DNA from 4 places in the Priestia sp. ST2 genome. Region 2 is predicted to be linked to each of the others. Evidence: riboswitches for the same ligand, from Rfam matches in the RefSeq annotation. Region 2 holds a riboswitch; each other region holds the start of a gene.
The links. Region 2 has a riboswitch for cyclic di-AMP ahead of AC0KUU_RS04035 (APC family permease). Riboswitches for the same ligand answer to the same signal wherever they lie in the genome.
Positions count from the first base shown of each region.

Region 1: linked by a shared signal. The riboswitch ahead of AC0KUU_RS29825 (APC family permease) and the one ahead of AC0KUU_RS04035 (APC family permease) in region 2 are both predicted to bind cyclic di-AMP.
Region 3: linked by a shared signal. The riboswitch ahead of AC0KUU_RS27525 (cation:dicarboxylate symporter family transporter) and the one ahead of AC0KUU_RS04035 (APC family permease) in region 2 are both predicted to bind cyclic di-AMP.
Region 4: linked by a shared signal. The riboswitch ahead of AC0KUU_RS29780 (APC family permease) and the one ahead of AC0KUU_RS04035 (APC family permease) in region 2 are both predicted to bind cyclic di-AMP.

Region 1 covers NZ_JBVVNT010000024.1:4-3,812, forward strand. The annotation lists partial or broken gene AC0KUU_RS29825 (APC family permease) at 1-1,556, opposite strand, end outside; cyclic di-AMP (ydaO/yuaA leader) riboswitch at 1,687-1,831, opposite strand; gene AC0KUU_RS29830 (MerR family transcriptional regulator) at 2,196-2,981, opposite strand; gene AC0KUU_RS29835 (cupin domain-containing protein) at 3,145-3,474, opposite strand; partial or broken gene AC0KUU_RS29840 (class I SAM-dependent methyltransferase) at 3,529-3,809, opposite strand, start outside.
Region 2 covers NZ_JBVVNT010000001.1:787,902-797,305, forward strand. The annotation lists gene spoVK (stage V sporulation protein K) at 1-119, shown strand, start outside; gene AC0KUU_RS04005 (trimeric intracellular cation channel family protein) at 152-763, opposite strand; gene hflX (GTPase HflX) at 1,041-2,303, shown strand; gene AC0KUU_RS04015 (methionine gamma-lyase family protein) at 2,318-3,580, shown strand; gene AC0KUU_RS04020 (MerR family transcriptional regulator) at 3,771-4,178, shown strand; gene glnA (type I glutamate--ammonia ligase) at 4,262-5,596, shown strand; gene AC0KUU_RS04030 (N-acetylmuramoyl-L-alanine amidase) at 6,326-7,372, shown strand; cyclic di-AMP (ydaO/yuaA leader) riboswitch at 7,564-7,704, shown strand; gene AC0KUU_RS04035 (APC family permease) at 7,866-9,404, shown strand, end outside.
Region 3 covers NZ_JBVVNT010000011.1:13,030-22,433, forward strand. The annotation lists gene AC0KUU_RS27495 (alpha-galactosidase) at 1-887, opposite strand, end outside; gene AC0KUU_RS27500 (hypothetical protein) at 907-1,452, opposite strand; gene AC0KUU_RS27505 (APC family permease) at 1,774-3,087, shown strand; gene AC0KUU_RS27510 (EcsC family protein) at 3,220-4,011, opposite strand; gene AC0KUU_RS27515 (DedA family protein) at 4,036-4,641, opposite strand; gene ytvI (sporulation integral membrane protein YtvI) at 4,802-5,833, opposite strand; gene AC0KUU_RS27525 (cation:dicarboxylate symporter family transporter) at 6,047-7,306, opposite strand; cyclic di-AMP (ydaO/yuaA leader) riboswitch at 7,413-7,552, opposite strand; gene AC0KUU_RS27530 (undecaprenyl-diphosphate phosphatase) at 7,826-8,650, opposite strand; gene AC0KUU_RS27535 (hypothetical protein) at 9,108-9,398, shown strand.
Region 4 covers NZ_JBVVNT010000022.1:1,342-10,745, reverse strand. The annotation lists partial or broken gene AC0KUU_RS29780 (APC family permease) at 1-1,696, opposite strand, end outside; cyclic di-AMP (ydaO/yuaA leader) riboswitch at 1,827-1,971, opposite strand; gene AC0KUU_RS29775 (GNAT family N-acetyltransferase) at 2,282-2,716, opposite strand; gene AC0KUU_RS29770 (hypothetical protein) at 2,931-3,479, opposite strand; gene AC0KUU_RS29765 (aspartyl-phosphate phosphatase Spo0E family protein) at 4,340-4,492, opposite strand; gene AC0KUU_RS29760 (MBL fold metallo-hydrolase) at 5,032-5,745, shown strand; gene AC0KUU_RS29755 (TetR/AcrR family transcriptional regulator) at 5,771-6,370, shown strand; gene AC0KUU_RS29750 (YrdB family protein) at 6,413-6,724, shown strand; gene AC0KUU_RS29745 (purine-cytosine permease family protein) at 7,458-8,813, shown strand.

The DNA.
Region 1 (3,809 bases), on a different contig from region 2:
TCCATTCTTTTTTCGCTTTCACGGTCAAATGCCACATGGACCGCAATCACAGTGTCTCCAATAATTTTTGCATAGTTAATTGAATTCTCGACAGCTCTTGTTAAGCCTGCAACTGGTATAATAACTACATTTCCTTCTAAGGCTAATGCTTCTTTATCTCCCGGCTTGATACGCAGTTGCTTTCCTACCTCTACATAATGGTTCTTAATACGGTGGAACAGATAGACGATAAGAGGTAAGAAGATTAAAACAGCCCATACTTGTGAGAATTTTGTTGTAAAGAAAATAATTAGGACAGTAAAGCTAATAAAAGCTCCTATAAAATTGGTCACTAATTTTCCTTGCCAGCCAGCTGGCTTTTCTCTTAGCCATTTTACAATCATGCCCGTTTGAGATAGCGTAAATGGAATAAATACTCCAACCGCATATAAAGGGATTAACCTTTCTGTATTACCTTGAAACGCTATGATGAGCGCAATAGAGGCAATTCCTAGTGTGACAATTCCATTTGAATAGCCCAAACGATCACCACGTATTGTAAACATACGAGGAATATACTTATCTACAGCTAAATTAACAGCCAGTAACGGAAAGGCTGAAAAGCCTGTATTGGCAGCCAACACTAAAATTAAAGCCGTCGTACCTTGAACAAAATAATAGAAACCATTTCGTCCAAATACCTGGGAAGCAAGCTGTGAAACAACTGTCTCCTCTGCTTTAGGTACAATTCCAAACCAATAAGCCAAAAACATGACACCTGAAAACAAAATAGCTAAAATCATGCCCATTGCAACAAGCGTACGTACTGCATTTCTTGCAGCCGGCTGTCTAAAGTTTGTTACAGCATTTGAAATAGCTTCTACGCCTGTAAGGGCTGAACATCCTGATGAAAAAGCGCGTAGTAGTAAAAATAAACTGATTCCTGGCACTGCAGTTCCAATAGCAGGATGAATATCAGGAGAGACCTGACCAGTCGCTACTTTCCATATTCCTATCACTATTAATAGGACCAATGCAACAACAAACAAATAAACGGGATACGCTAATGCTGAAGCAGATTCTGTTACCCCTCTTAAATTCAAAACCATAATAAAAATAACCAATAAGCAAGCAATGATGACTCTATAGTCATGAAGAACAGGAAAAGCAGATGTTAACGCATCTGTTCCAGATGAAATACTTACGGATACGGTTAAAATATAGTCTACTAATAGAGATCCTCCGGCAATAAGCCCTGCATTTTCTCCAAGGTTATGTTTAGATACAACATAAGCGCCACCACCTTCTGGGTAGGCATAAATAATTTGTCGATAAGAAAGAATAAGTGCTGTTAAAAGGATAAGTACACCAATACCTATGGGTATTGAATACCAAAATGCGATCATTCCAATGGTAGCAAGCACAATTAAGACTTGTTCTGGGCCGTACGCCACGGATGAAAGTGCATCGGATGAAAGAATAGCTAAGGCTTTGACCTTATTTAACTTTTGTTCACCTAGCTCCTTTGATTTAAGTGGCCTCCCAATTAATAAACGTTTGATGGATGAATAACTCATCTAAAATCCTCCTGAAACCTTTGCTATTACTGATATTAGTTTACTTTCATCATTCCCCATCCCAGAAAAAAAACACAAAAAAGAACACTAAGGTTCTGCTTAGTGTTCTTTCCAGGACAAATAAAAGCAAACCTTCTCTCCAAACGCTTATGAGGTTAGCTGGCGGATTCGGGCTTTAAGAGTAGCCCTACCTTCTTACAGAAGGATTCACCCCAAGTGCAAGTGCACACAAAAATGGGTCCCCCACTCCTTAGTGGATTAAGCGATAAAAGGTATGAAAATAGCAAGATTATATATGTATGTTAGGTACTATACGCCTGAATAAGACGTTTGTAAAGAAAGATTTCAATTAAAATTAATATTTAATATAATTCGTTTTTTTTCTTTTATGTAAATAAATTTTGATATCTTGAGCAAACTATTTAAGGTCCAACGAAGCGTCAACACAACATTTTAATCACTGTACAGAAAGTGACTGCCTCTTCTTAGTGAAAAGAGACAGTCTTTTTCTATTTTCTCACTGTATAGAGTCTTTATTTTTAGTTACCATAATGTGAATTCTAAGTAGCAGAAGAAACCTATAGAAAATTCTATAGGTTTCTTTAACTATCTTTACTAATAAGGTTAGCTTAAAAGAAATTATTTACGGTTATGTTGGATGGAATTATACATTTCATTTTGAACCATATAATATTCTATTACTTGCTCCAACCATTTTTCTTCTTCCTGTGTATAAGGTGATGCCATCATACTTTGAAAATCTTCTATTTCCTCGTCCTCTAATTTTCCAAAAGCATGCATAGCTTCCTCACCAACGTATTTAAGAGATGCCTGCAAATGTTTATTTGCCAGCTCTTGTACTTCCGGATCATGAACTGGTTTTCCAACTAACCTTTTTACTTCTCTCGATAAATCAATAAATTCCCTATCTAAAGACAAATTCTCCTCGTCAGATTTATTGTAAACCTTATCTGCAATCTCTTTAGAAGTGAAATGCTCAAGCCATGTACGTTGATCTTCTTCATTTTGAATGTTATTAATCAAACTAATTAATATTTCACTTGGAACATCCTCTTGATCATCTAATAAAGAAATCGTCTGATTAATTGCCTTCAGAACTTTGTCTAAATGCTCCTTTTTCTTCTCAAATGCTTTTTTCTGTTGAATTAAAGTGTTCTCTAAGTTTAAATTCAGATTTGTATTTGTTAACATTAATCCTATTTCTTCTAGGTTATAACCTAAGAATTTTAATGCTACGATTTTTTGAAGTTTTACTATATGTTCCTCTTCATATAGTCGATGACCCGAATTAAGGTCTTTTTGAGCTTTGAGTAGCCCTATTTCGTCGTAATAATGCAGTGTTCTTATTGAAACACCCGTTTTCTTAGAAAATTTACCAATTGAGAAACTTAAATCATTACCCAACTTATATAACCCCCTTACAATCTAGTATTAATCTAATTAATTTCATCATAATACCTGACGTAACTGGAGATTCAAGCGTTAATTTTAAAAATCTAAGTTTTGTATATGATAATAAACTTAGTTAACATAAAACCTTTTACAGTGTTTATGTTATGTATTTCATTTACTCATCAATAATTATCGTATCAGCGTTTATATCCTCGAAACAAAGGTTTATTGTTCTTTGTTTCGCTCTGGTTCTATGTACTGTTCCAGCTGGTATAAGTAACGTATCATTTGGTTTTAACACAGCTGTATCTTTATCTTTAAAATCAATTAAAAGTTCTCCCTCCAAAACCATAAAAAGCTCATCTGAATTAGAATGATAGTGCCATTTGTATTCGCCTGAAAATACAGCTATACGAAGGCAATGATTATTAATATTCGATACAGGAAAATTCACATGTTGATCTTTAATATCTTTTGTAATTTCTTGAAGGTTAATCTTTTCCAGCTCTAATTTCTCTACCATTACAATTCCTCCTGTATATTTTTATTTCTAATAAATTTAATTTAATTTCCCCATATAAACTAAACCATTTGAACGATTTCCATTCATAGTTGTATATTCTACTTTCTTGTATTCTAAGGTTTCAAATTGATTTCCCCATTCTTTTACACGTTCTTCGCTATGATGACGTAAAATGGCCCCATCTGGTAATTCAAAAACCCCATATGTATGATACTTGGTGAGTCCCTTTTCATAGCGTAATTTATTTCTTTCATCACTATTCAGTAGAAAGTCGTTGATGTAAATAATACCTCCTGGCTTTAGTACCCGTTTAATCT
Region 2 (9,404 bases):
GATATGTGCGAAACATTATCGAACGTTCCATACGTACTCAATCCATGAGGCTTTTAGAAGAAGAAAGCTTTGAGCGCAACGAGCTTCTAACTTTAACGTCAAGCGATATTCAGCTGTAAAAAAAAGCCTTTCGTTACGAAAGGCTTTTTTTCTACATGTTTGGTTGTCGAATCGTTTTGATCGGCAGGCGCCATTTGTAAATATATGAACACATCCGAAGACCTACAAGTAAGATAAATAACGTATAAAGTTCTATAGGCGTATTTGTAATATGCAGCCCTACGCTAAATCCTGCGATAATCGCCCATACCGCATAAATTTCATCTTTAAGAACAGTAGGCTTTCGGCGTGCTAATAAATCTCGGATAATTCCCCCGCCGCTTCCTGTTAAGACCGCAGCTACAATAACCGCGCTAAGCGGATGGTTCATATGAGTGGCATAAAGCGCTCCTTGAATCGCGAATGCTGCAAGGCCAATGGCGTCCGAAAAGTTTCCCCATCGCTTCCAATGTTTTAAGATATTGTTTGGAAATAAAAAAGTGGCAGTGATAGATAATAAAGCAATCTGAAAAAAGAGTCCTTGTTCCCAAAGGGCAGACACCGGTACACCGATAAGCAGGTTTCGAATGGCTCCTCCGCCAAAAGCCGTTACGATTCCCAGTATGTAAACGCCTAAAATATCATACTCCTCTTCCATGGCAATGAAAGCTCCGCTGATTGCAAAGGCAATCGTTCCAATAATGCTAAGTACGTCCCAAGTCATGATGCTATCCCCTTTATTCTGTTTTCACCAAGTAGCGACTATTATTTTAAAATCAGGCAGCCTGATTCAAATTTCGATAAGTAAACCAACTCAAATTGTATACAGAATTTCGTGATATTTCAATGTTTTTTTAATCATCGTTTTATAGATTTTAAAAAGGGTGTTAAACTAGTAAAAGACAATGTATTCTGTCTCTTTTGCAAAGATGGAGAAATGGACATTTTTTTGATATGATATGAATGATTTGTCAATTTAATAGTAAGGGAAGGAAAAATCTTTGACAGCAGAAATGAATACTGAACTTGAACGCGTAATTTTAGTCGGATGTCAGCTTCATGACGATGACGAACGTTTTGAATATTCAATGGATGAGCTAGCATCTTTAACTGAGACTGCAAAAGGCGAAGTGCTGGTAAGGTTAACGCAAAAGCGCGATCGCATTCATCCAGCTACTTATATTGGAAAAGGGAAAGTAGAAGAACTTGTGGCTCTTGAAGAAGAGTTAGAGCCTGATTTAATTGTATTTAATGATGAATTGTCACCGAGTCAAATCCGCAATTTGTCAGCAGGGTTATCTGCGCGTGTTATTGACCGTACGCAGCTGATTTTGGATATCTTCGCACAGCGTGCTCAAACGCGAGAAGGAAAAATGCAGGTGGAACTTGCTCAATTAAATTATCTGCTACCTAGGTTAGTAGGACAAGGTACCGCTTTGTCGCGTCTTGGAGGCGGAATTGGAACAAGAGGTCCTGGTGAAACGAAACTTGAAAGTGACCGCAGACATATTCGCCGTAAAATTGATGAAATTAAGCGTCAGTTAAAGACAGTGGTAAGTCACCGCGAACGTTATCGAGAAAGACGTAAGCGTAATCATGTCTATCAAATTGCAATTGTGGGCTATACGAACGCTGGTAAATCGACGATCTTTAACCGTTTAACAGAGGCGGGTATTTTTGAAGAAAATCAGCTGTTTGCAACTCTTGATCCAACGACAAGACAGTATACGCTTCCGTCAGGACTAACGGCTCTGTTAACGGATACGGTTGGATTTATTCAAGATCTTCCAACAACGTTAGTAGCCGCGTTTCGTTCAACACTTGAAGAAGTAACCGAAGCTGACCTTGTTCTGCACGTGGTAGATTCATCTAATCCAGATTACAACAACCACGAAAAAACAGTGCATCGCTTACTAGAAGAGCTGAACGTAACGGACATTCCGATGCTGACAGTTTACAATAAAGAAGATATGCAGCATGAACTATTTGTCCCATCCGCTTCGACATCTTTATCAATGAGCGCTTTTAAAGCTACTGATTTAGTGAAGCTTGGAGAAAGAATTCAAGAAGAAATGAAAAAAGAAATGGCGTTTTTTCATGTGCTGCTGCCGGCTTATGAAGGAAAAATGCTCGCTGAACTCAAAACGGTCTCTATTCTTGAGTCGTTAAAATTCAATGAAGAAACTGAGAAGTATCAGTGCAAAGGGTATATTGCAAAAGAGCATCCCCTGTACAAAAAGCTACAAACGCTTGAAGAAAGTTGAGGAACAAAGAAATGATGTTTGATCAGTTAAAAAACGGGGCACGCATTCGGGAACTTGCTGCAAAAGTAGAAAAAAAAATTAAGCCTGTACATGAGAAAATTGACGAGCGTATTGAAGCAAATCAATTTCGGGTGCTGCAAAGCTTTCAGCAAAATCGAGTGAGTGATTCACATTTTAATCCGACAACGGGGTATGGATATGACGATCTAGGCCGCGATACGTTGGAGAAAGTATACGCGGACGTTTTTGGAACAGAAGCTTGTCTGGTGCGTCCGCAAATTATTTCAGGTACGCACGCAATTGGCATATCGCTGTTTGGTGTACTGCGTCCTGGAGATGAACTATTATATATAACTGGAAAGCCTTATGACACCCTTGAAGAAATTGTTGGTATACGAGGAAGCGGCGTAGGCTCTTTAAAAGAATATAATATTAGCTATAAATCAGTAGATTTAACAGCGCAAGGTCAAGTGGATTTTGAAGAAGTGAAAGCGTCTATTCATGAGCACACAAAGATGATAGGCATTCAGCGCTCAAAAGGTTACGGCATTCGCCCTTCTTTTACAGTCGCGCAAATAAAAGAAATGATTTCTTTTGTAAAGAGTATTAAGCCTGATGTTATAGTATTTGTCGATAACTGCTACGGTGAATTTGTAGAAACAATCGAGCCAACGCATGTAGGAGCAGATTTGATGGCGGGGTCGCTCATTAAGAACCCTGGTGGAGGTCTTGCTAAAATCGGCGGCTATATTGCAGGACGAAAAGACCTAGTGGAAGCTTGTTCATATCGAATGACAACTCCTGGAATCGGTGCAGAAGCTGGAGCGACGCTGTATAGCTTGCAAGAAATGTATCAAGGTTTCTTTTTGGCTCCGCACGTAGTCGGTCAAGCATTAAAAGGAGCGGTTTTCTCATCCGCTATGTTCGAAGAGCTAGGGATGCAAAGTGAACCGAAGTGGAACAGTGAACGAACGGATTTAATTCAATCCGTGCAGTTCGATGACCGCGATAAAATGGTTTCTTTTTGTCAGGCTATTCAATTTGCTTCGCCAATTAATTCACACGTAACGGCCTATCCTGCTTATATGCCAGGGTATGAAGATGATGTGATTATGGCAGCTGGAACGTTTATACAAGGAGCAAGCCTTGAGCTGACGGCAGATGGACCTATCAGGCCTCCTTATGTCGCTTACGTGCAAGGCGGGTTAACGTATGCTCACGTAAAAGTAGCAATATGCATGGCAGTAGATCAAATGCTGACGAAAGAACTTTTATAAAATATAAGATAGAAAGACTATTTTCTCCCCGCTAAGAAAGAAAAGATAGGCTTATAAAAATAAACGAAGTGCTATTTATTTGTATAGAAGAAATGTTCAGAAAAATTTATGTTAGAATTACTAACATTAGGTTGACAGGTGAACTAACATAGCATACAATGTAAATAGTTAATCCAAAGGAGGAACTGAAATGAGTGACAACATTCGAAGAAATACGCCACTTTTCCCAATTGGAATTGTGATGCAGTTAACTGAGTTGTCGGCTCGCCAAATTCGCTACTATGAAGAACATGAATTAGTTGCACCAGTAAGAACAGAGGGAAATCGACGATTATTCTCATTTAACGATGTTGATAAGCTGCTTGAAATCCGTGATCTTATTGAACAAGGTGTAAACTTAGCAGGTGTAAAGCAGCTGTTTCATCTTCAAAAGGAGCAAAAAGGGCATAAGCAAGAAGAAAAAGTTGTGGCAGCAACAGCAAAGCCAGAATTAACGGACGATGAATTGCGAAAAATGCTTCGTGCAGAACTTATGCAAGCAGGCCGTTTTAATCGAGCAACTTTAAATCAAGGAGATATGTCCAGGTTCTTTCATTAATAAAGTTATCAATATTTATGCCGTTCGTATATGAGGGGTATAGATTATAAATATTATATAGAGATTTAGGGGAGGATCACACGATGGCAAAGTACACAAAAGAAGATATTTTCCGCAAAGTTCAAGAAGAGAATGTAAAGTATATTCGTCTTCAGTTCACTGACATTTTAGGAACAATTAAAAACGTTGAAATTCCAGTAAGTCAATTAGAAAAAGCGTTAGACAACAAAATGATGTTTGACGGTTCTTCTATTGAAGGGTTTGTACGTATTGAAGAATCAGATATGTACCTATTCCCGGATATTGATACATTTGTTATTTTCCCTTGGACATCTGAAAAAGGTAAAGTAGCACGTTTTATTTGTGACATCTACAATGCAGATAGAACTCCGTTTGATGGCGATCCACGTAATAACTTAAAACGTGTGTTAAAAGAAATGGAAGAGTTAGGATTTACTGATTTTAACCTTGGACCTGAGCCAGAGTTCTTCTTATTCAAATTAGACGAAAAAGGCGAACCTACATTAGAATTAAATGATAAAGGTGGCTACTTCGACTTAGCGCCAACTGACCTTGGTGAAAACTGCCGTCGTGACATCGTATTAGAGCTTGAAGAAATGGGCTTTGAAATTGAAGCATCTCACCATGAGGTAGCTCCTGGACAACACGAGATTGACTTCAAATATGCTGCTGCATTAAAAGCTTGTGATGATATCCAAACGTTCAAACTTGTTGTAAAAACAATTGCACGTAAACATGGCTTACATGCTACATTTATGCCAAAACCATTATTTGGTGTGAATGGTTCAGGTATGCACTGTAACGTTTCATTATTTAAAGATGGTCAAAACGCATTTTATGATGAAAACGGTAATCTAGAGCTAAGTGATACTGCTCGTCAATTTATCGCAGGTATCATCAAGCACGCACACAGCTTTACAGCAGTAACAAATCCTACTGTAAACTCTTATAAGCGTCTAGTGCCTGGATATGAGGCTCCTTGTTACGTTGCATGGTCTGCTCGCAACCGTAGCCCATTAATCCGTATCCCAGCTTCTCGCGGCGTAGGAACTCGTGTTGAGGTACGTAGCGTAGACCCAGCTGCTAACCCATATTTAGCAATGGCTGTTCTATTAAAAGCTGGTTTAGATGGAATCAAGAACAACCTTGAAGCTCCAAAACCTATCGATCGTAATATCTATGTAATGACAAAAGAAGAGCGTATTGAAGAAGGTATCGTAGATTTACCTGCAACATTAGCTCAAGCTTTAGATAGCTTCCAATCAAACGAAGTTATGGTTTCTGCATTAGGTGAACACTTAGCAGAGCACTTCGTTGAAGCGAAAGAAATCGAATGGGATATGTTCCGTACACAAGTTCATCCTTGGGAACGTGACCAATACATGAGCCAATATTAATTCCTAAAAGTCCGAGAGATCGTTTATACGTTCTCTCGGACTTTTTTTGTTTTTCAAAATGAATAACATTGCGCATATTAAATATCGAACTAAGCTGTTCATAAAACAAGTATAGCTGCCTGTCGTACAATTTACAGGAGGCTTTTTTATGGTTTTGTTAGATACAGGAAAGAATTTGGTTATAAGAATTAAAAAGGATAAGCTTTTTGTCTCATTGAATCTATATGTAAAAGTATTGTATAACAGATAGAGAGATTGTTTATGTGTTCACTCTGCACTTCAGTATAACTTCAAAGAATTTTCAGCCAGTCGTAGTATCATTAGAAAATACTGTTGGAGAGGAATGGAATGAAAATGCAAGAAGGAAATTTTTTTAAAGGTTTAGTAATAGGCATATTAATCAGCATTCCAATTTGGATTATTCTCATTGTTATAGGCGTTCTGCTTTTTAAATAGGCCCGTTCTCATAATAGAATAGACAAAACTTTCCTTTTAGTGTATACTTCAAATGAAAATGATAATTATTATCATTTAATCAACGAATCAACACTCTGCATATAGCTGTCACTCCTTGAGAGCTATCCCTATTTAATATTCTGTCTACAACGCAGAATAAACCGCTGCCTTTGAGTAGCGGTTCTTTTTTTAGTAAATTTCTACTTAGTAGGCTAGTATACGTAGCACTTTTTGCCCCTATACATATGTTAACAATAAGGAGGGACAAGTAATATGAAAAAAATCTATCTAGATGCAGGACATGGTGGGGCAGATGCAGGAGCAGTTGGAGCGAACGGACTGTATGAAAAAAACTTAGTTTTAAAAATTCAACAATATTTAATAAGCTATTTAAATAGCACCTACAGTGACTTTACGATTAAAACCACTCGTACCACAGATACTTTTTTATCGTTATCTCAGCGCGCTTCTCAAGCTAATTCGTGGGGAGCAGATGTATTTATGTCTATTCACGTAAATGCCGGTGGAGGAACAGGATATGAAGATTATGTTTATAGAAGCGCTAGCAATGCCAGTAAAACGTTTCAATCAATTGTCCACGGCCAAGTACAGCCAACGCTGCTGTCGTATAATCATCCGAATCGCGGTCGAAAATCAGCCAATTATGCGGTGCTTCGCTTAACAAATATGCCCGCAGTACTAACTGAAATAGCCTTTATTGATAACCGCACCGATGCAGCACTTCTCCAAAACGAAGCTTTTTTAAAAAGCATGGGTGAATCGTATGCAAAAGGAATTGCCGTCTATTTGAATTTACCTCGTCGTGCAGTTCCAAACCCCAATCCAACACCAACTCCGAATCCATCACCTTCTGAACCAGGTACAAAAACGTATACGATCAAGCAAGGAGATACGCTTTACAGTATTGCACAGAAGTACAACATAACAGTACAAGCGCTTCAAGAAGCGAATACAGGGCTTTCTGATCCTTTAACACTACAGGTTGGAAAAACAATTGTTATTCCTTCAGGGACTTCACCAAACCCATCTCCAACACCGTCACCAACTCCACCTTCGGAACAATATCCACTTCCAAATGGAATTTTAAAACAAGGTGATTCTGGAGAAGCCGTGAAGCAGCTTCAAAAAGCATTAAACGCGGTGAATTTTAAAGTAGGTTCAGTAGACGGAATATATGGAGTTCAAACGAAAGATGCAGTCAGACGTTTTCAGCTTGTGTATCTTCCTTATGATGTGGATGGTATTTATGGTCCTCAAACGAAAAACAAGCTAGCAGCCGTTTTAAAAGCAAAAAGTTAAAGCAAAAAGGTCTTCTGTAAGCGGGCAGAAGACCTTTTGTTTTTCTGTTAAAAGCGCCTTAAGCACTATTTTATGGTTTGCGTAAAATAATGCTTTACAAACCATTTGTACGGGAGTATATTATCTAAGAACAAAGGATAGTTATGAAAGAAACATGTTATCGATCATACCATTTAACCGAAAATTATATTGACCTGTTATCGCTTAATTCGTCAGAAGTGGGGGACCCAAATTTGTGCATTGTCACTTGGGGTGAATCCTTTTTTAAAGGTAGGGCTACTCTCATAGCCCGAATCCGACAGCTAACCCCATAAGCGTTTTGGAGAGGAGGTTTAAGCTGTGTAAAAACGCTGAGAACCCTTAGTGTTTTTTTTGTGCGCTTTTTTAACATAAAAAGGTATTTTTAAGGGATAATATCACTTATTCGTGAACTTGTAACGGAGCTTAGCAACGACAGTAAATAGTAGCTAAGCAATCATCGGAGGGAAATTACGTGAACTATTCAGTTCTCAAACGATTATTGATTGGAAAGCCGCTTAAAACAAAAGAGTTAGGCGATCAAAAGCTTAGTAAGCTTAAAGCACTGGCTATTTTATCATCAGATGCCTTATCTTCAGTGGCTTATGGAACAGAACAAATTTTGATTGTACTTGCAACAGTCGGCGTTCTTGCCTATTGGTATTCGATTCCAATTGCGCTTGGGGTATTGGTTCTGCTCACGGCTTTAATTCTTTCATATCGCCAAATTATTTATGCGTATCCGCAAGGCGGAGGAGCTTATATTGTTTCGAAAACCAATTTAGGAGAAAATCCTGGACTTATCGCTGGAGGATCACTGTTGGTGGATTATATTTTAACAGTTGCTGTGAGCGTTTCAGCAGGAACCGATGCTTTAACTTCGGCTTTTCCAACGCTGCATCATTACAATGTAGTAATTGCGTGTTTGCTGGTGATTTTTATTACCGTCTTAAATTTACGTGGTGTAACAGAATCCGCTTCCGTATTAGCTTATCCGGTTTATTTATTTGTTATTGCTCTTATTTTGTTAATAGCGGTAGGCTTGTTTAAAATAGCGACAGGTCAAGTTTCACCTGAGCTTCATCCCTCTCTCGGTACAGTAGTGCCAGGTATTAGTTTGTTTTTATTATTAAAAGCTTTTTCGTCAGGCTGTTCAGCATTAACAGGTGTAGAAGCTATTTCAAATGCAGTGCCTAACTTTAAAGAGCCAGGTGCAAAAAATGCTGTTCATACATTAATGCTGATGGGCGGTATTTTAGCCGTTTTATTTTCTGGCATCACGTTTTTAGCTTATTGGCTTGGCATTTCTCCAAAAGCAGATGAAACGGTTGTATCACAAATTGCATCGAGTGTGTTTGGACGAAATGGATTTTATTATTTTATTCAAGGCACAACAGCTCTAATTCTAGTGCTAGCGGCGAATACGGGCTTTTCAGCTTTCCCTTTGCTAGCTGTCAACTTATCGTCTGATAAATACATGCCAAGAATGTTTCAAATTCGTGGCGATCGACTAGGCTATTCAAATGGAATTGTGACCCTTGGGATTGCTTCTATTGTCTTAATTGTAGCTTTTAAAGGAGCGACTGAACAATTAATTCCTCTTTATGCAGTCGGGGTGTTTATTCCATTTACGCTTTCTCAAACAGGCATGATTGTCAAATGGCTTAGAGAAAAGCCGGCCGGCTGGCAAGGGAAGCTAACCATTAACTTAATTGGTGCCCTCATTACCTTAACTGTGCTAATTATTTTGTTTACAACGAAGTTTTCACAAGTATGGTCCGTGCTCATTTTCTTACCGGTTATTGTCTATATTTTTCATCGCATTCATACGCATTATGAAGCGGTAGGAGAGCAGCTTCGCATTAAGCAAGGAGAAAAGATTGGAAAGCTTGAAGGAAGTGTGGTCATTGTTCCTGTAGCAGGAATGACAAAGGTAGTAGAAAATTCATTAAATTATGCAAGAACGATTGGCGATACCGTTATTGCAGTACATGTAGCCTTTGATCGAGAAAGC
Region 3 (9,404 bases), on a different contig from region 2:
AGTTCTGGTGATTGAAAAGTTTCTCCACTCTCTAGTCGCCACTGAAAATCAAAAGGATGAATTCCCATCGTTATTCTTGATACATTATAATGATCTACTTCCACTTGTCCAAGAAAGTTTCCGCTGTATACAAGACTAAAACCATACGCTTCTCCACTGTGTTCAGTTGCAGCTGGATTTTTTAAAATTAAAAATGGGTTTTGCTGACTGCTGCTTGTACCTCTCGCACTAGAAATACTTTGAATACCAGGCTGAAGCATTCGTGTTTTCACGTGTCTTTCTCGAATCCACGCACCGGAAAGCTGAACCATCTCATAATTTGATGTAGGCAAATCAATGCTGCCGCTCATGATACGCAAAATATCGACTGGTTCTTCTCCTCTATGCTCAAATCGTGAGTGACGCGTAATAATATTTCGGTCTTCGTAAACGGTATACGTTAAAATAAGTGATGCATTGAGCAATTTATCAATCAGTTCAACTTCTACACTTGTGGCTTCACTCTCTTCTTCTACATATGTAGCAGGTAAGCCTTTTAATGGCTTCTTGCCTTTGTAAATTTTATGGTTATCGTATTCAAAATTTGTGATTCGGCTTCCGTTTTGCTGAAGAAGTTGATAGGCTGGCTCTCTGAAGTCTGTTGTTCCATAAGAAGGATACTCTTGTTTGATTGTTTCAAGAGAAAATGCTAGTTCTCCTTCATATACCGAAGCGCTAGCTCCTCTTGTTTCTACACGTAAAAAATGCTGAAAAGATGAACGGTGCTTAAGCTTTTTTCCATAGTACAAGTGACCGAGCTGCCCGTTTCTCAACACTGAAAAGATATAACTTACATCGCGTCCCTGCAGGTGAAATTCCTTTGTACCTTCATTAAATAAGATCCCCATTTTATTCCTCTCCTTACCATCAAATATCTAACGAGACATTTCCTTTTTCATCTATTGCCGTTGCATGCTCAAAAGCAGATGCTAGATTAATCTCTTTTCTCTCATACCATTTCGCTAAACCTTTGAATAACTCTTCTGTTTCAACCATTCTTGTGTCTACTCGCAGTTCAGTTTCATAGCTATGAAGAGACCAAGTGCTTTCACTAAATAAGGTCATTTCTACATCTAAACACATGTCTTTCCAATTAGGAGCACACATAATAGGATAACGTATGTCTGAACATGCAATGGTGTAGCGGTTAGAACCATTCTTATTCATAAAACAATGAACAAAAGAGGCATTCACATCGCCCTTACTAGTTTGTAAAGATTTATACAGTTGGATATCTAACAATGGAACGCTCCATTTTAATTTCATTTTTGGAAGAATTCTTTTTTTAACCGACTTGACCGTTAATTTAATAAAGTAAACACCATCTTTTTTTGTTTCATCCAATACGACATGCACACCTGGTTCCTTGTTTATCTCCAAGTTTATATAGGGTGTAGCAATCACTTCCTTCATCTCCTTCACCATCATTCTTAATTTTGTACACCAACAAAAAATGTAACCGCATTCAAAAATTTATTTTCGTATTTATTACAAGTAGATCACCTAAACGAAGCTTTTTTACTTTCTTTCATTTTATGTAAAATACTTTCTAGACTCAATGGTAAAAATCAAAGTGAAAAAAAGCATTTTTTTGCTTTATCTAGTAATCAATTAAATGCTCTTTATCTCTTAGCCCGCAATTTTCTCTTCTTTTTCAAAAAAAGATGACAAATTTAATAATATAGTATAATAATAAATAATGCAGAATGATTATACACAGAAAGGATGACAAATATGAATCATGAACCTTCTCTTCTTAAACAACTAAAATTATGGCATATCGTTGTGATAGGGTTAGGCTACATGGCACCTATGGCCGTTTTTGATACATTTGGCATTGTAACTGAATCAACAGATGGACATGTTTCAGGCGCTTATGCATTCACGTTGATCGCTATTTTATTTACAGCCATTAGTTACGGAAGGATGGTAAAAGCTTTTCCCGGAGCTGGTTCCTCTTATACATACGCACAGCAAGTAATGAATCCAAGCATTGGTTTTTTGGTAGGATGGACGGCTCTTCTTGATTATCTATTTCTGCCAATGATTAATGCGCTTTTGACAAATATTTACCTAAGCTCTCTGTTTCCAGGTGTTCCAAAGGCCGTATGGATTATCAGCTTTGTTGTCATCATGACCATAATAAATATTTTCAGCGTTCATTTAACCGTTTCTTTTGGTACGCTATTAGTTGCTTTTCAAATTTTAGTCGCTATTATCTTTATTATTTTAAGTGCTACAACTCAAGGCCAAGAGCTATCATTTAAACCGTTTATAAGTGAATCGGCCTCTATATCTCTGTTATTAAACGGAGCAGCTATTTTATGCTTTTCTTTTTTAGGATTTGATGCTGTAACCACTATGGCCGAAGAAACACTTAAGCCTGAGAAAACCATTCCTAAAGGGATTCTTATTATTGCGTGTACGGGAGGCGCCTTATTTATCACGGTTTCTTACTCTGCGCAGCTTCTTTTCCCTTCAGCCTCTTTGTTTCATGATTTAGAAGGTGCATCAGCGGAGATCGCTTATAAAATTGGCGGCCAGCTTTTTCAATCTATTTTTGTAGCAGCGGCCTTGACTTCAACTATTGCTTCTGGACTTGTCTCACATATGAGTGCATCAAGACTTCTCTATGCAATTGGGAAAGATGGTTATCTGCCTCGGGGAATTTTTGGCTATATTCACCCTAAAACAAAGACGCCTGTTTGGAACGTAGTGATTATTGGTGGCCTCTCTTTAATTTCACTAGGTCTGTCTCTTGAAAAAGCTACCTCTTTAATTAATTTTGGTGCTTTAATTGCGTTCAGTTCAGTGAACATAGCGGTTTTTATCCATTATTTTATTCAACAAAACAAACGATCTCTCAGTGGATATATTTCATATGTACTTATGCCTTTACTCGGCAGCTTATTTTTATTTTTTATGTGGCTTAACTTAGAAAAAACATCCTTATTTATCGGTATTGTATGGAGTATAATCGGAATTATTTATTTACTGATTGCCAGACGAAAAAATACTATTACCATTCCTACTTTTCATTTTGATTAAGGAAATAGACTTAACACATGAAAGCTACATTTACTATACCAATGGAAAAATCCGAACGTATTTGATTCTCAACCAAGAATCAAACTCGTTCGGATTTTTCTTCAACTAAAATACTTTCGTACCAGTCTCTTTTTATTTTTGCGATTGTGAGACTTTTTCCAAAATACGTCTTTTACGATAAAGCATCATTCCAACTTCCCCTATATCGCTAATTGCTTGTTTGTTAATATACGCTCCAAATACCATTCCTGCTATAGGAATCATTTGGAACAGCTTTTTCCAGCCCAAGTTGTCCCTGTAGGTTAGAAACACTTCTCTCCACCCTTGCAGCTGCTGCAAGCTCTGCGTTCGATTTCCGCTTGCTAATTCTTCTAAAATCGCACGTTTCCCTACAATGTCAGAAGACGAAAACTGCATGCATTTGACCATGAAAATTCGTTCCTCTTGCTCAGTGGGGTCGTAACCATAAGAAACAGCCACTTCTTGCAGTGTCTTAAGTGTAAGCCCTAATACAAAAGGAACATCAATAGCTAGTGTAAAAATCCCGCCTATACCGGTTGTAGCTCCTTGAAGCTGTGCATTCTTTTTTCGGACTTCAATAAAATGCTCTGCCAATTCATCCATTTCTTGCAGAGATAAATGCTGAATATCCTCTATCGAAAGCTGTTTCTTTTCTTGTAATTGTGCTGATGCTTTTTCTAGCGTGGCAGACGTATTAGCTAAATACTGGCCTCCATTATCAACATACTTAGCAATTTCATCTAATAATTTTTCTATTTTTTGATGAATGAACTTTGGCGTTACTTTATCTAAAGCTGAAAAAGGCAAACGAGCCAGCCGCTCCCAGAAAAAAAGTCCTTTTTGGTCTTTCTCCCACTTTTCAATTTTTCGTAACTCTACTCTTAACTGCTCATACTCTGACATATCCTCACTCTTTTCCTCGATTTATCAGCTCTGCCCTACTTGTTTATTCCGCACATATTTAATGATAAAAAACAGTGCAATTAAAACAACAATTCCGATTCCAATAGGCTGCATATATTGAGACACAATCGGCCCCACCTCTTTCCACTTAGGTCCTAACTTATATCCTAAATATACGTAAATAGCCGTTACTGGAAGCATCGCCACAAATGTATAAATAGAAAACAGCCATACATTCATTTTTGCCATCCCGCACGGAAAAGAGATAGCCGTGCGCACTCCTGGAATAAAGCGTCCAAAAAAAGCAACCCCGCTGCCGTACTTATTAAAAAAGCGATCGGCGGCGTCAATTTCTTTTTCTTTCACCAAAAAATATTTTCCATATTTTAAAACCAGCGGTCGTCCACCGTAACGTCCCAGTGCATAAAGAGTCAACGGTCCACAAACACCGCCTACTGTACCTGCAAGGATAGCCAGATACAAGTTCATATCACCTTGGTACACCCAATACCCTACTAAAGGTAAAACAAGCTCTGCCGGGACAAACTCAAACGTTAATGCTAGAATTACGCCAAAATAAGAGAGCTGTTTTAGCGCTTCAATTAAAGAAAGTAAAACCGACTCTAACAAAAATTCTCCTCCTCATGTCATTAAATCTAAGACTGCAAAACTATAATTTAGCCGATTGATAGATAAAAACCAACGCGGCATAGTTTTTTCCTTTCCCTCTTTACGTATTACGTACTACAAAAGTTTCAATAAAAAAAAGCGCTAGTTTTATCCAGCGCTTTTATAGTTTAAAGTTAATTTGAATAATACCTACTTTACGAAGAGCATCGTATAAAATAACTAAAGCCGGTCCTAAAAATAATCCGACAAAGCCTAAAAGTTTAAATCCAATGTACAAACTAACTAATGCAGCCAAAGGTGAAATACCCATATTTGTAGAAAATACTTTTGGTTCTACTACACGTCTTACTACCGTAATGACTCCAAATAGAATAAATAAGCCGATTGCTAATGAGTCATGCCCTTGCGTAAGAGCAAAAATCCCCCATGGAACGAGCACCGAGCCCGTCCCAAGGATTGGTAAGATATCGACAATTACAATTAATAAACTAAGCAGCGCGGTATACGGAACATCTAATAGCCAAAGCCCTACATAAGCCATTACAAACGTCATGACACTTAAGATAATTTGTGCCTTAATAAAACCAACCCCCGCTTGGATAAGCTGAGTGATGACAACTTGTAGCTTATATTTCGTTTCTTCTGTTAAAAATGACTTAATTTTATTTTTAATAGCAGGCAGCTCAAGGCTGATAAATACAAGCGCTACTAAATAAATAAGAAACTCTAGTAGAAACCCAGGAACAGTAGCAGCAAAGCTAATGATGATTTCCACGGTACTTTTTAATAGAGAATCTAATGAATTTACGGTTTTTTCAAGCGTGCGCTCGATAGAAGAAATCACTTCTGTAGGAAGAGCGTTTGAATAGTATTTCCACTTAATAATAGTTGGATAAATCGCGGTTTCATAGATTTCTTTTACAAAGGAAGGCGCTATCTTTGAAAGAGCAACCACTTGCGTAACGATTGTCCGAACAATAAAAAATCCAATAAGTATGAGCGAAACAACATATAAAATGAAGGTCATAAGCACTGCGTAGACTCTCTTCATTTTAAAAGATTGATGCAATTTTTGAACAATACCCTCAAGCGCTAATGCTGTTAATAAAGCAAACACAATCGGTAAACTGTAAGGGATTAACAAACATACGATTACTATCGAGGCGATGACCCATATTCGCTTTTTCCACATACTCTACTATCCCCCAACTAGCTAAGCTATCTCTATATTTATTGATAAAGAAAGGAACCAGTGACTGCTTTTATGTAAGAATAAAATTTGAATATATTTATACCTGATGTTACATATTATAGGGTCAATTTCCATAATAATAAAGGAATTATTATTAAAAAAGCTACTTATTCTAATTTTTTGAATAGAATAAGTAGCTTTTTAATTTATAAATTAGCCGGCTCTCATGACCTCTGTACCTTTTTTAGGGTCAAATTTGCCTTCAGATTTAGACATCACAATTGCTGCTAGTGTGTTTCCTACTAAGTTAACAACCGTACGTGCCATATCCATGATTCTGTCTACTCCAGCAATGAAGGCTAATCCTTCTGCCGGAACCCCGATTGTTCCAAGAGTAGCCAGTAATACAACAAATGATGTTCCTGGCACGGCAGCCATTCCTTTAGATGTAACCATCAATACCAGAATGAGCGTCAGCTGTTGAACGATCGTTAAATCAATACCGTACACCTGCGCTAAGAATAACGCTGCAATCGCTTGATAAAGAACGGAACCATCTAGGTTAAATGTATAACCAATTGGTACAACGAACGATACGATAGCTTTTGGACAGCCCATCTTTTCAAGTTTTTCCATAATTCGCGGAAGAACTGTCTCAGAACTAGATGTACTGTATGCTAACAACAGTTCATCTTTCATATAGCGGAATAAGTGGAAAATGTTAATTCCTGCCCATTTCGCGATTCCTCCTAATACAACAAGTAGGAAGAAAATTAACGCTAAGTAAACTAAGATAACAAGCTTTCCTAATGAAAGGAGTGACTCTAAGCCGAATTTTGAAACTGTTACACCAATTAAAGCAAATACACCAATTGGCGCCACTTTCATTACAAGGTTTACCACGTGAAACATTGCGTGAGAAACGCCGTCGAAGAATTGTACAACTGGCTTTCCTCTTTCCCCAATTGCCGCTACTCCTAGTGCAAATAACACTGTAAAGAAGATAATTGCTAGCATATCTCCTTCAACAATTGACTGGAAAAAGTTTGTTGGAACAATGTGTAAGAAAGTTTCAGCCACTGACTTTCCTTCTTGCTGTTTGGATGTTTCAACATATTGTGAAATATCACTCTTCTGTGCTGAATGAATGTCTACACCTTGCCCTGGATGAAAAATATTAGCAACCAATACACCGATTATAATTGCAAAAGTCGTAATAATTTCAAAATAGAGAATGGTTTTAACGCCCAGCTTTCCGACCTGTTTGCCGCTCCCTGCTCCTGCAACTCCAACGACTAAGCTTGAGATAACAATTGGAATAACAATCATCTTAATTAATCTTAAAAATAGGTCTCCTAGCGGCTGTAGGTATGTTACTACACGCGGATCGTTAAACCAAATTACCCCTACAAGAACACCGAGGATTAATCCGGTAAAAATCTGCGTAGCCAAACCAAAACGAATTTTTTTCATAGATGTACCTCCCCAAAGATGTATGACATTTGTATATACTTTTCTGAAAAAACAAAAAAAGACTATTCTTAAGAAAGAACAGCCTTTTACTTACGCTATTTTGGGCTCTTTCTCTCAATAAAGCAAACGGGGTTAACTGTCGGATTCGGAATTGAGAGTTTCCTACCTTTTGTAAGGATTCACCCCAAGGCAGCTTTACTGCCGATAATGATTCCCCCGCTCTATACGATTAAGCTTATTATTCAGTTTTTATAAAATTAAAACGATCTATACGTTGTCATACGTTTTTTACAGTCAATAAAACTAAACAGAAGTCTTACTTTTACTTAACTTTATACTGCACAAATATTAATTTACTATTTTTCGACACGTTTTGTCAATACCCATGTTTATAAAACGCTTTCAAAAGGCGATAATATATATTTATACAAAAAAGCTATTGCAATGTTGCAATAGCTTTTTCTTGCTCTTTGAGTCTCTATTAGAAGTTTAAGGGACTAAAGAACACGCATGTTTATTTTATAAAAATACAAAATATAGAATAGCTGCTAACACAATTCGATATAGTGCAAATGGTACTAATTTGATACGATTAATTAATTTCAGGAAAAAGCGAATAGACACCAGCGCAAAAATAAAGGCGCTGATAAAACCAGCAATAAAAAACGGTAGTGCATCTGATGTGAAATACTGCCAGTTTTTAACCAATGAAAGTCCACTTGCTCCTGCCATGATTGGCACTGCCATAATAAATGTAAAATCTGCCGCTGCCTTATGGCTCATTCCAAGAAGAACCCCTCCTGAAATCGTTGAGCCTGAACGAGAAAAACCTGGCCAAAGAGCAATACATTGAAACAGTCCTATACCCAGTGCTTGTCCATAAGACATTTGGTCCACCGTCTCTACACGCGGACGTTTAGGTCCAAACAAATCTGCTAGAATCATTAATACAGCTCCGACTACTAAGCCAATTAGCACCGTATTTAAAGAAAACAAATGTTCATCAATGTAATCATCAAACAAAAGTCCTAACACTCCTGCGGGTAACAGACCAACAATTACTTGCATTAAATTCAAGCGATTTGTCGGTCCAATTGGAGCGGCTGGCTTTTTTCCCAATCCTAATAAATTAATGAAACGATCTTTAAAAATAACTACTACTGCTAAGATCGACCCTAGCTGAATAACAATTTTAAATGTATTAGCTACGGGAGATGAAAATAATTCTTTTGAATTTAACCACAGGTCATCCACAATAATCATATGCCCAGTTGACGAAACAGGAGCAAACTCTGTTAAACCTTCTACAATCCCTAAAATGATTGCTACAATAATTTCCCACATAAAGCTATATACCTTGCCTTTCTTTCAAATTAATAAGCTTATCGCTTCGTTTTCCATGCTCAACTATTTTCCTATTTTGACACTTGCTTTTTTATCATAATTGTTAAAACTATGAAATACAATGTGTATTTGCAAAAAGATAAGAATCTTTAATAATTTGTAATAAAAACCTTACATGCTATAACCAAAAAACAAGATACCAGCTTTTATTTGTTTTAAAAAGCAGTCGCTATGTTCGGTATAAATTCCGGGTCCTTAGCTAAAAATGAATCATCTAGACTATTTTTCTTTAGTGTGAAAAAATGACTAAATCATTATGTTTTTTCCATCCCCTTTACTGTCATCTATCATTTTAATCAACTAGTGCTTGCTTATACGACATATCCCCTAAGTAATTTGAAACTTTTTTCTCTCTTTTCTCGTATATAGTAGTATCTTTTTTAGGAGGCTTTTTACTATGAATGGAAATGTACGTACAATGAAATGGGTCACTGCTGGGTATGAAGCCTTGCTGGGAATTCCTTTAATTGGCGCGGGGATTGTTATGGGCTTTAGTTATACTCCTCTTTTTATTGGATTTATTCTTCATGCTATCACACTCATTTTAGCTAATAGACGAGGGTTATCTGCGTATGGAAACATACTAGGGATTGTTACTTCACTGGTTGCTTGGATTCCATTTTTAGGGTTTGTTATGCACATTATTACAGCTATTGTGATTGCAATCGATGCTGCTAGACAACGTTGATTGTCT
Region 4 (9,404 bases), on a different contig from region 2:
AAACGGTGACAGCCATATGGCTATCATCAGCTCGTTCTTCTACACGATCAATAAAGCGTAAAAGAGGTCCAATTAAGCTTCGATATTGTGAGTAGAATGTAACTAAGCGTATATCAGGATATCGTTCCTTCCATATTTCTTCCATTCTTTTTTCGCTTTCACGGTCAAATGCCACATGGACCGCAATCACAGTGTCTCCAATAATTTTTGCATAGTTAATTGAATTCTCGACAGCTCTTGTTAAGCCTGCAACTGGTATAATGACTACATTTCCTTCTAATGCTAATGCTTCTTTATCTCCTGGCTTGATACGAAGTTGCTTTCCCACCTCTACATAATGATTCTTAATACGATGGAACAGATAGACGATAAGAGGTAAGAAGATTAAAACAGCCCATACCTGTGAGAATTTTGTTGTAAAGAAAATAATCAGTACTGTGAAACTAATAAAAGCTCCTATAAAATTGGTTACTAACTTTCCCTGCCAGCCAGCTGGCTTTTCTTTTAACCATTTTACAATCATACCTGTTTGAGATAGCGTAAATGGAATGAATACTCCAACAGCATATAAAGGAATTAACCGTTCTGTATTGCCTTGAAATGCTATGATGAGCGCAATAGAGGCAATTCCAAGGGTCACAATTCCATTTGAATAGCCTAAACGATCACCACGTATCGTAAACATACGAGGGATATACTTATCTACAGCTAAATTAACAGCTAGTAAAGGAAAGGCTGAAAAGCCTGTATTCGCAGCCAATACTAAAATTAAAGCTGTCGTACCTTGAACAAAATAATAGAAACCATTACGTCCCAACACTTGGGAAGCGAGCTGCGAAACAACCGTCTCCTCTGCTTTAGGTACAATTCCAAACCAATAAGCTAAGAACATGACACCTGAAAACAAAATAGCCAAAATAATGCCCATTGCAACAAGCGTACGTACTGCATTTCTTGCAGCCGGTTGTCTAAAGTTTGTTACAGCATTTGAAATAGCTTCTACACCTGTAAGGGCTGAACATCCTGATGAAAAAGCTCGTAGTAGTAAAAATAAACTAATTCCCGGAACTGCAGTTCCAATAGCCGGATGAACGTCAGGAGAGACCTGACCAGTGGCTACTTTCCATATGCCTACCCCTATCAAAAGAACCAATGCAAGGACAAACAAGTAAACAGGGTACGCCAATGCTGAAGCTGATTCTGTTACTCCTCTTAGATTTAAAATCATAATAAAAATAACCAATAAGCAAGCGATAATGACTCTATAGTCATGGAGAGCAGGAAAAGCAGATGTTAACGCATCTGTTCCAGATGAAATACTTACAGATACGGTTAAGATATAGTCTACTAATAGAGATCCTCCAGCAATAAGCCCTGCATTCTCTCCAAGGTTATGTTTTGATACAACATAAGCGCCACCGCCTTCGGGATACGCATAAATAATTTGTCGATAAGAAAGGATAAGTGCTGTTAAAAGGATGAGTACACCAATACCGATAGGTATTGAATACCAAAATGCAATCATTCCAATGGTAGCAAGCACAATTAAGACTTGTTCTGGGCCGTACGCCACGGATGAAAGTGCATCGGATGAAAGAATAGCTAAGGCTTTGATCTTATTTAGCTTTTGTTCACCTAACTCCTTTGATTTAAGTGGCCTCCCAATTAATAAACGTTTTATGGATGAATAACTCATCTAAAATCCTCCTGAAACCTTTGCCATTACTGATATTAGTTTACTCTCATCATTCCCCATCTCAGAAAAAAAACACAAAAAAGAACACTAAGGTTCTGCTTAGTATTCTTTCCAGGACAAATAAAAGCAAACCTTCTCTCCAAACGCTTATGAGGTTAGCTGTCGGATTCGGGCTTTAAGAGTAGCCCTACCTTCTTACAGAAGGATTCACCCCAAGTGCAAGTGCACACAAAAATGGGTCCCCCACTCCTTAGTGGATTAAGCGATAAAAGGTATGAAAATAGCAAGATCATATATGTATGTTAGGTACTATACGCCTGAATATGACGTTTGTAAAGAGAGATTCCAATTAAAATTAATATTTAATATAATTCGTTTTTTTCTTTTATGTAAATAAATAAATTTTGATATCTTGAGCAAACTATTTAAGGTCCAACAAAGCGTCAACACAACATTTTAATCACTGTAAAGAAAGTGACTGCCTCTTCTTAGTGAAAAGAGACAGTCTTTTTCTATTTTCTCACTGTATAGAGTCTTTATTTTTAGTTACCATAATGTTTTTTATGGGTAGGAAAAGTACTTGAATTAATTCAAGTACTTTACAAATAGAACCTTATCTTGATTGTCTTTATTCCCCTGTTCAATTTCAAAACCCATTTTAGTATGATAAGCAATTGAAGCTTTATTCACAGGAGAAGTCACACAACGAACAATATTGCGGCCACTTTGTTTAATTACGTCGAAAAATTGATTGTATAGTTGTCTCCCAATACCTTTTCCCCTGTACTCCGGATGGATTCCAACAAAATGAATGTATGCTTCATTCGAATAAGATTGAGATAAGAATCCAATTAAAAAGCCTATGATTTCACCTTCTTCTTCAACAATAAAGCTAGTATTTTTAAAATGATCAAAAAAAAGCTTTGGCAACAAGTCAGACATTTGCCTTCCATTCCACCAGTTGTTGATTAACGGAGATATTACATAATAATCTGATCCTTTCACTAAACGAACTGTCATTCTGATCTCTCCTTAATTTATTTATGAATTTACTTAAATTGATGCTATCACAGGAAGAAAATGCTATGTTGTTCTTTCTTATTTTTTACTAATGAATGCTAATATGAAAAGTGAATAGAATATACAAAATCAGTTTACATAATCAACATTCTCGGAAATAAAACAAAAAAAGGCTTCAAATAAGTATGAAGCCTTTATATTTATAAAGAAAAGCTTAATTCTTTAGAATATGATGCTTTACTAAACTTCGATAATAGCCATAAATAATAAAATAGGCTATTAAATAACTAATAAAAGTTCCCGGAATATTCCATCCATTAAAATACTCTACTTTTCCTAAGACTAAACCTATACCTTCGAAACCTGTAGTAAAGAGAGTAAAACAAAGTAAAAGGATAATCGTATTAATCTTCTTTTTTATCTTAAAGTAAATTAAAAAAGAAGATAAGACAGGATAGAAACCAATATTTAAAGGGAGTGCTGATAAACTTAGATCTCTAAAAGTCGGTTTGAATTGCCAAAAGTAATTACTTCCCCAATCATTTAGTATAAAAGCTACTGTCATTCCTACCGGTGCAATTAAAAGAACGATTATAGGTTCTTTCCTGTATAATATGAAACCAAAAATCCAAGGTACAATAAATCCCATAATAATATTTACTAATATTTTCTCTCTTCTCCTCTCACTAAGATTACCTTTTAACAGGATTGTCCAAAACGTAAGAAAATAGTATGGACTAGTAGTATGTAACTTACCCAACATGAATATTTTCTTATATAGTGAGCAAACTACCCAAGATGCAATAGAGTATTATCAACAAAACATCTATATTTCAACGACTAGGAAAACTACTGTACAGGAGCAGTAGTTTTTCCGTTTTTATGTTGTATAGAATATACAAGTGTAGTTAACATAATGTCTCTTAACGGAACCCATCAAAAAAGAGAACCCTTCTGGGAGTAAGGGTTCGAAAGAGGTCTCATTTATGAGTTATGCAGCTTTTTATACATCCTTGACGCGTAAGGGTTTCATACTAGGGCATAACCCAAACGAATGAATAAAAAGTGCACCTTTTATTCATATGCAAAACATGTAAAATATAGTATATATGGTAAAAATATGATATTATTGTTTATGGTGCTATGCATTCTTCAACGAGTATGAATGACAAAAGCAACCTCTTTCCAATGCCATGGGATATGAGGTTGCTTTTGTTTATTTGGAAAATATGCTATGATCTTACCAACGACATATTCGAAAACCTAAAAAGCTATCTCATTGTCCCCTTTGAGATAGCTTTTTTCTATTTATTTTAATAATCCATCTACGACGGGAAATGATATCATATTGGCTAAAAGTATAGATATCATATTAATCCACCATTTATTTTTTGAAGAAACTAACCAGATTGTACCCAATGAAATAAGAAGATACTTAGGTATTAATGGATTTACACCCATTATCTCTGGTAAAAAAACAATGGATAAATAATAACCAAAACCTAGTATCAAAGAATTAATCAATACAGTGATATACATATGTACACTCCATTCATTATGCACTTTATAATGTAGTTTGGTTATTATTTACAAAACTATTCTTTATTAAAAGATATTAGCTACTTATTTAATTTTTTCTAATTCATTCAGCATCTCATCAATAAATTGACTAATTTCTACCGTATTGCTACTTGTAAACCCCTCTTTAAATGCTGTTTCAATCAAAAGTTGTCTCTCTTTTTCAATCTCAACTTTTAAAGCTTCTTTTAAAATCACTTTATGAGACTCCAATAACCCAATCACCCATTTACTTTTAATCACAAAACGAGCATAAAGTTAATTACTTTAAGTACGATCTTGGAATAATCAACCCTACGCTCGTTTTATGCTCTCATATTTATATAAATATTCTACAATGTACAGATGTCCTTATATAACGGAGATTTATCTTTTTATCTCTACAATATTACCTATTGGAAAAACCGTAATGATAGGCACTTAACAATAAATAGACCGTATGACTAGTCACATAAGCAAAAATAACGAGTAAAGCAATCATCTTTAGTTTAATCACTTTCAATTTTCCTTTTTATCTTTCTAAGCCTTGTTCCTGGCGCTTTAATTACTTACGAATACTGCTCGCATATTAAAAAATGAAATCTGCTTCATCTTCTCAACATTCTTATCAATTTAATTTTTTATTCATTTATGCTAATTTTCGCAAATTTTCATACATTCACTTGCTTAAACTAATAACATTAGTTAATATATAAATGGAAATAGTTTTAAAACTAATATAAGAAGGAGCTATTCCTATGAGAATCATTCAAGAAGCATACTTGTATCAATTGACTTTCTTACCAGGACTTTTCCCAGTTAATTGTTACTTAGTTGAAGAGAGTGATAGTTTAACTTTAGTTGATGCTGCGCTTCCTTACAGTGCTAAGAAAATATTACAAGCTGCTAAAAAGATTAACAAACCCATTACACGTATCCTTTTAACACATGCGCACGAAGATCATGTAGGAGCACTTGATAAAATAAAGCTATTACTTCCTAATGTTCCTGTACATATTTCAAGTAGAGATGCCCGTTTAATGAGTGGAGATACTACATTAGATCCTAATGAACCGAATACTCCTATACGTGGCGGAGTACCTAAAACTTTAGAAACCCGGGCAGAAGTTTTATTACAAGATGGTGACCAAATTGGTTCGCTAATTGCGATAGCTGCTCCTGGGCATACGCCAGGTTCAATGGCATTTTTTGATACCCGTACCGATACCCTAATTGCTGGTGATGCGTTTCAAACAAGGGGTGGTATGGCAGTAACTGGACAGCTCCAACCTTTATTTCCTTTTCCAGCAATGGCTACATGGAATAAAAAACTTGCACTTCAGAGTGCTCACAAATTATTAAATTACAGTCCTTCATTGCTTGCTGTAGGACATGGAAAAATGATAAAACAACCAGAAAAAGCTATGAACAATGCGATTACAAAAGCTAGGTTAAATTTGAAACACACTTAACCTATAGTGAGAAAGGAGTTTAACTATGGCCGCAAGACCAGGACTTGATTTAGACACTATTTTAAAAGCCTCTACAGAAATGGCAAATGCACAAGGATTAGACGAAGTAACATTAGCTTCACTTGCTAAAAAATTAAATATTCGTCCACCCTCTCTATATAATCACGTAAATGGCTTACCAGCATTAAGGAAAAAACTTGCTGTTTATGGTTACGAACAACTTTATAAAGTATTAATACATGCAACTGTAGGACGTTCAAAAGATAATGCGGTTCGTGCACTAGGCGAAGCTTACATAGTTTTTGTTCGCAATCATCCAGGGTTGTATGAAGCAATGCTTCGTTCTCCTAATTCTGATGACCTGGAACTTAAGCACATACAAAATGAAACCGTTAATATTGTTATTCAAGTACTTAACGAATACCGTTTAGGAGAAGAGCAAACCTTACACGCCACACGTGGGCTACGAAGTATTTTACATGGCTTTGCTTCACTTGAGCAGAAAAAAGGGTTTGGTCTTCCCCATGATCTTGATGTAAGCATTCTTATGCTAATAGATATTTTTTTAAGAGGAATAAACGCGATGAAACAAGAAAGTAAAAACAGTGAAGACATAAGAGATTAATGTAAGATGAATATCCTTTCATTAATCAAGGTTTTAAATTTAATGTTGCGATTTTCTTTGGAACTATTTGCACTTGGCTCACTAGCCTACTGGGGAGCTCAAACTGGAAAAGGGTCAATGAAAGTACTGTTAGCAATAGGTTCTCCATTAATTGTTGCAATCGTTTGGGGGATTTTTGGTTCCCCGCGTTCATATGTTCAACTATCTACACCTATGCATATATTGCTTGAACTACTTGTATTTGGTCTTCCTTCTGTTGCCCTATACACTAGTGGCAAGCCTGCTTTAGCCATTATTTACATTACAGTCGCTATAATTAACCGCATTTTAATGTATATATGGCAGCAACGGTGAGATTGTATGGTAGATGCTTGAAACCAAAAAAACAAAAACGATTACTCTAATCTGAGTAATCGTTTTTTTGCAGCGTTTTGTTTATTTTAATTTACCCCGTTCCATAAAATAGAAAGCTCTATAGTTCGTAAAAGTATACCTTTACGGACTTTTCTTTTATATAAGGAATCTATCACTTTGATCGTTCGTTTTAGTTTTAAAGCAAATTACGAACGTCTTCATATGTTTATGCACTTTTATGAACGTTTTTGATGAAATAAAAGGAGTTTGATATTTGAATAAATAAGTTAGATTGGAAAAGCTGGCGTAGGGAAAGCAATTTCAATACCTCAAGTAGTATTGGACGGTCCTAAAGAAATTGTTGATAGAAGACGCATCTATGTTATTATGTATACTAATGCTCTAAGAGACCGTATAAAAAATTATCAAATTAAATAAGAAGATACCTAAGCAGTTAGATACTAAAACCTTGCAGTTCCTCTTATTAAGAAAGTTTATCCCTCCATTGCACCACCTTTTTTATGAACAGCAATTTATAAAAGGAGCACAGATGAAATTGTTACTTAATTAAACGTAGCGAAGTCTTATATAGCTGTTATATCAAATGATTCAAGGGAATACATGTTAATTATACGAATGATTCATCACCTACTATAAGTAAGTATTAAAACGTTGAATTATATAGTTTGACTTAGAGTGCAAGCGGCAAATATCTTACAAGGTGGTATATCTATTGAAAGTTGAAACACGTAGCGTTGAATTTGTTCCAGTAGACGAACGTCATGGAAAAGCAAAAGGTTTGTTCCCCATTTGGTTTGGAGCAAACATGCACATTACAACTCTTGTAACAGGTGCATTACCAATTAGTTTAGGTCTTAATTTATTTTGGAGTTTCGCAGCTATTATACTTGGAACCTTATTGGGTGCTATTTTCATGGCTTCACATTCTGCTCAGGGACCTAAACTTGGAATTCCTCAAATGATTCAAAGTCGAGCGCAGTTTGGAGTAATCGGAGCTATTTTCCCGTTATTTCTTGTAATGTTTGTGTATTTAGGTTTTTTCGCAAGTAGCAGTGTGCTTGCAGCACAAACATTAAACAGTTTAATACCCATTAATCAAAGCTGGGCTATAATAATCTTAAATATTCTTTGTTTTATTGTTGCAATTTTTGGCCATGATTTAATTCATAAAATGCAGAAAGTATTATCATGGTCTTCATTTGTTGTGTATCTAGTAGCAACAATTATTATATTTCAGTTACCACTTCCGACAGGAAGTTTTTCATTAAGTGGTTTGGATTTACCTGTATTTTTACTCGCTATCAGCATTGTAGCAACATGGCAATTAGCATATGCACCATACGTAGCAGACTATTCACGCTATCTGCCCGTTAATACATCAACTGCACAAACCTTTTGGTATAGTTACCTGGGTACATTTGTAGGGACTGTATGGATGATGATTTTAGGAGCAACTTTAACAACTACTATTCCTAATTTCCTTGATCATTCTGGTGGGAATTTAGCTCACTTATTCGGAAGTTTTGCTATCTTTATGTATTTGATCATTATTTTTGGTCAACTAGCTATTAATGTTTTTAATTTATATGGTGCTTTCATGTCAACCATTACAACTATAGAGCCCTTTTGGAAGCTGAAAGTAACACAAAAAGTTAGAGTAGGGATGATGTTTTGTGTTACATTGGCAGGTACTATCCTATGTTTATTAGGCCAAAGTAATTTTCTATCATTTTTCTTAAATTTTATCTTTTTCATTAGTTATTTCTTGATTCCTTGGACGTCTATCAATCTTGTGGACTACTACTTATTACGCCGTGGTCAATATAATGTAAAAGATATCTTCGATGTAAATGGTCAATACGGAAAAATAAACGGAATCACTTGCATGGCATTTGCTGTATCAATTATTGCAGAGGTTCCTTTTATTAACACATCATTCTACATTGGTCCTATAGCAAAGGCATTCGGGGGCGCAGATATTGCGTGGCTAATTGGAATAATAGTTCCTGCAATCTTATATTATTTTCCGATGAAACAAAAGTTAAATAAAGAAGTTTGTAGTAACTGAATTCGAAAGAAAGGCCTGTATCTAAACAGATACAGGCCTTTCTTTAACCCATGAAAAGAGAATAAACATTCTTTTTTTATGTAACAAAAACGAGATGCAAACGATTATGCATCCCGTCATGTGAAGAAGGAAAAAAATAGCTTTTAATGCAGCATATGATCTTTAAGGAACACCTCATTTAAGCATTGAACTAAAAAGATATACAATGTGAACGAAATCGTTCTTGGTCTGGGACAAACACCTCATTTGCATAGTTATAAATGAACGTTATTGTCTACCCATTATATATATTCTTACTACGCTCATGACTACCATCCCCTTATGAATCAAACATACATCGATTTACAATAAGGTTTTCTGAAATATGCCTGCTGTAGACACCTCATCCCAAATGTAAGAAGCTTTGTAATGATTAGTTGTAATCAATAACTTGTTTTCCTTCTTCCTTAAATAGAATATCCCAATAGCCTATTTATAATTCAGTAAAGCTAACAGGGGTTTTTTGGATTACATGCACCCTTTATTTATAACAAAGATTAAATAAAGAAGCTTTATTATGAATAGCTATAATAAATAGAGATATGTATGTAC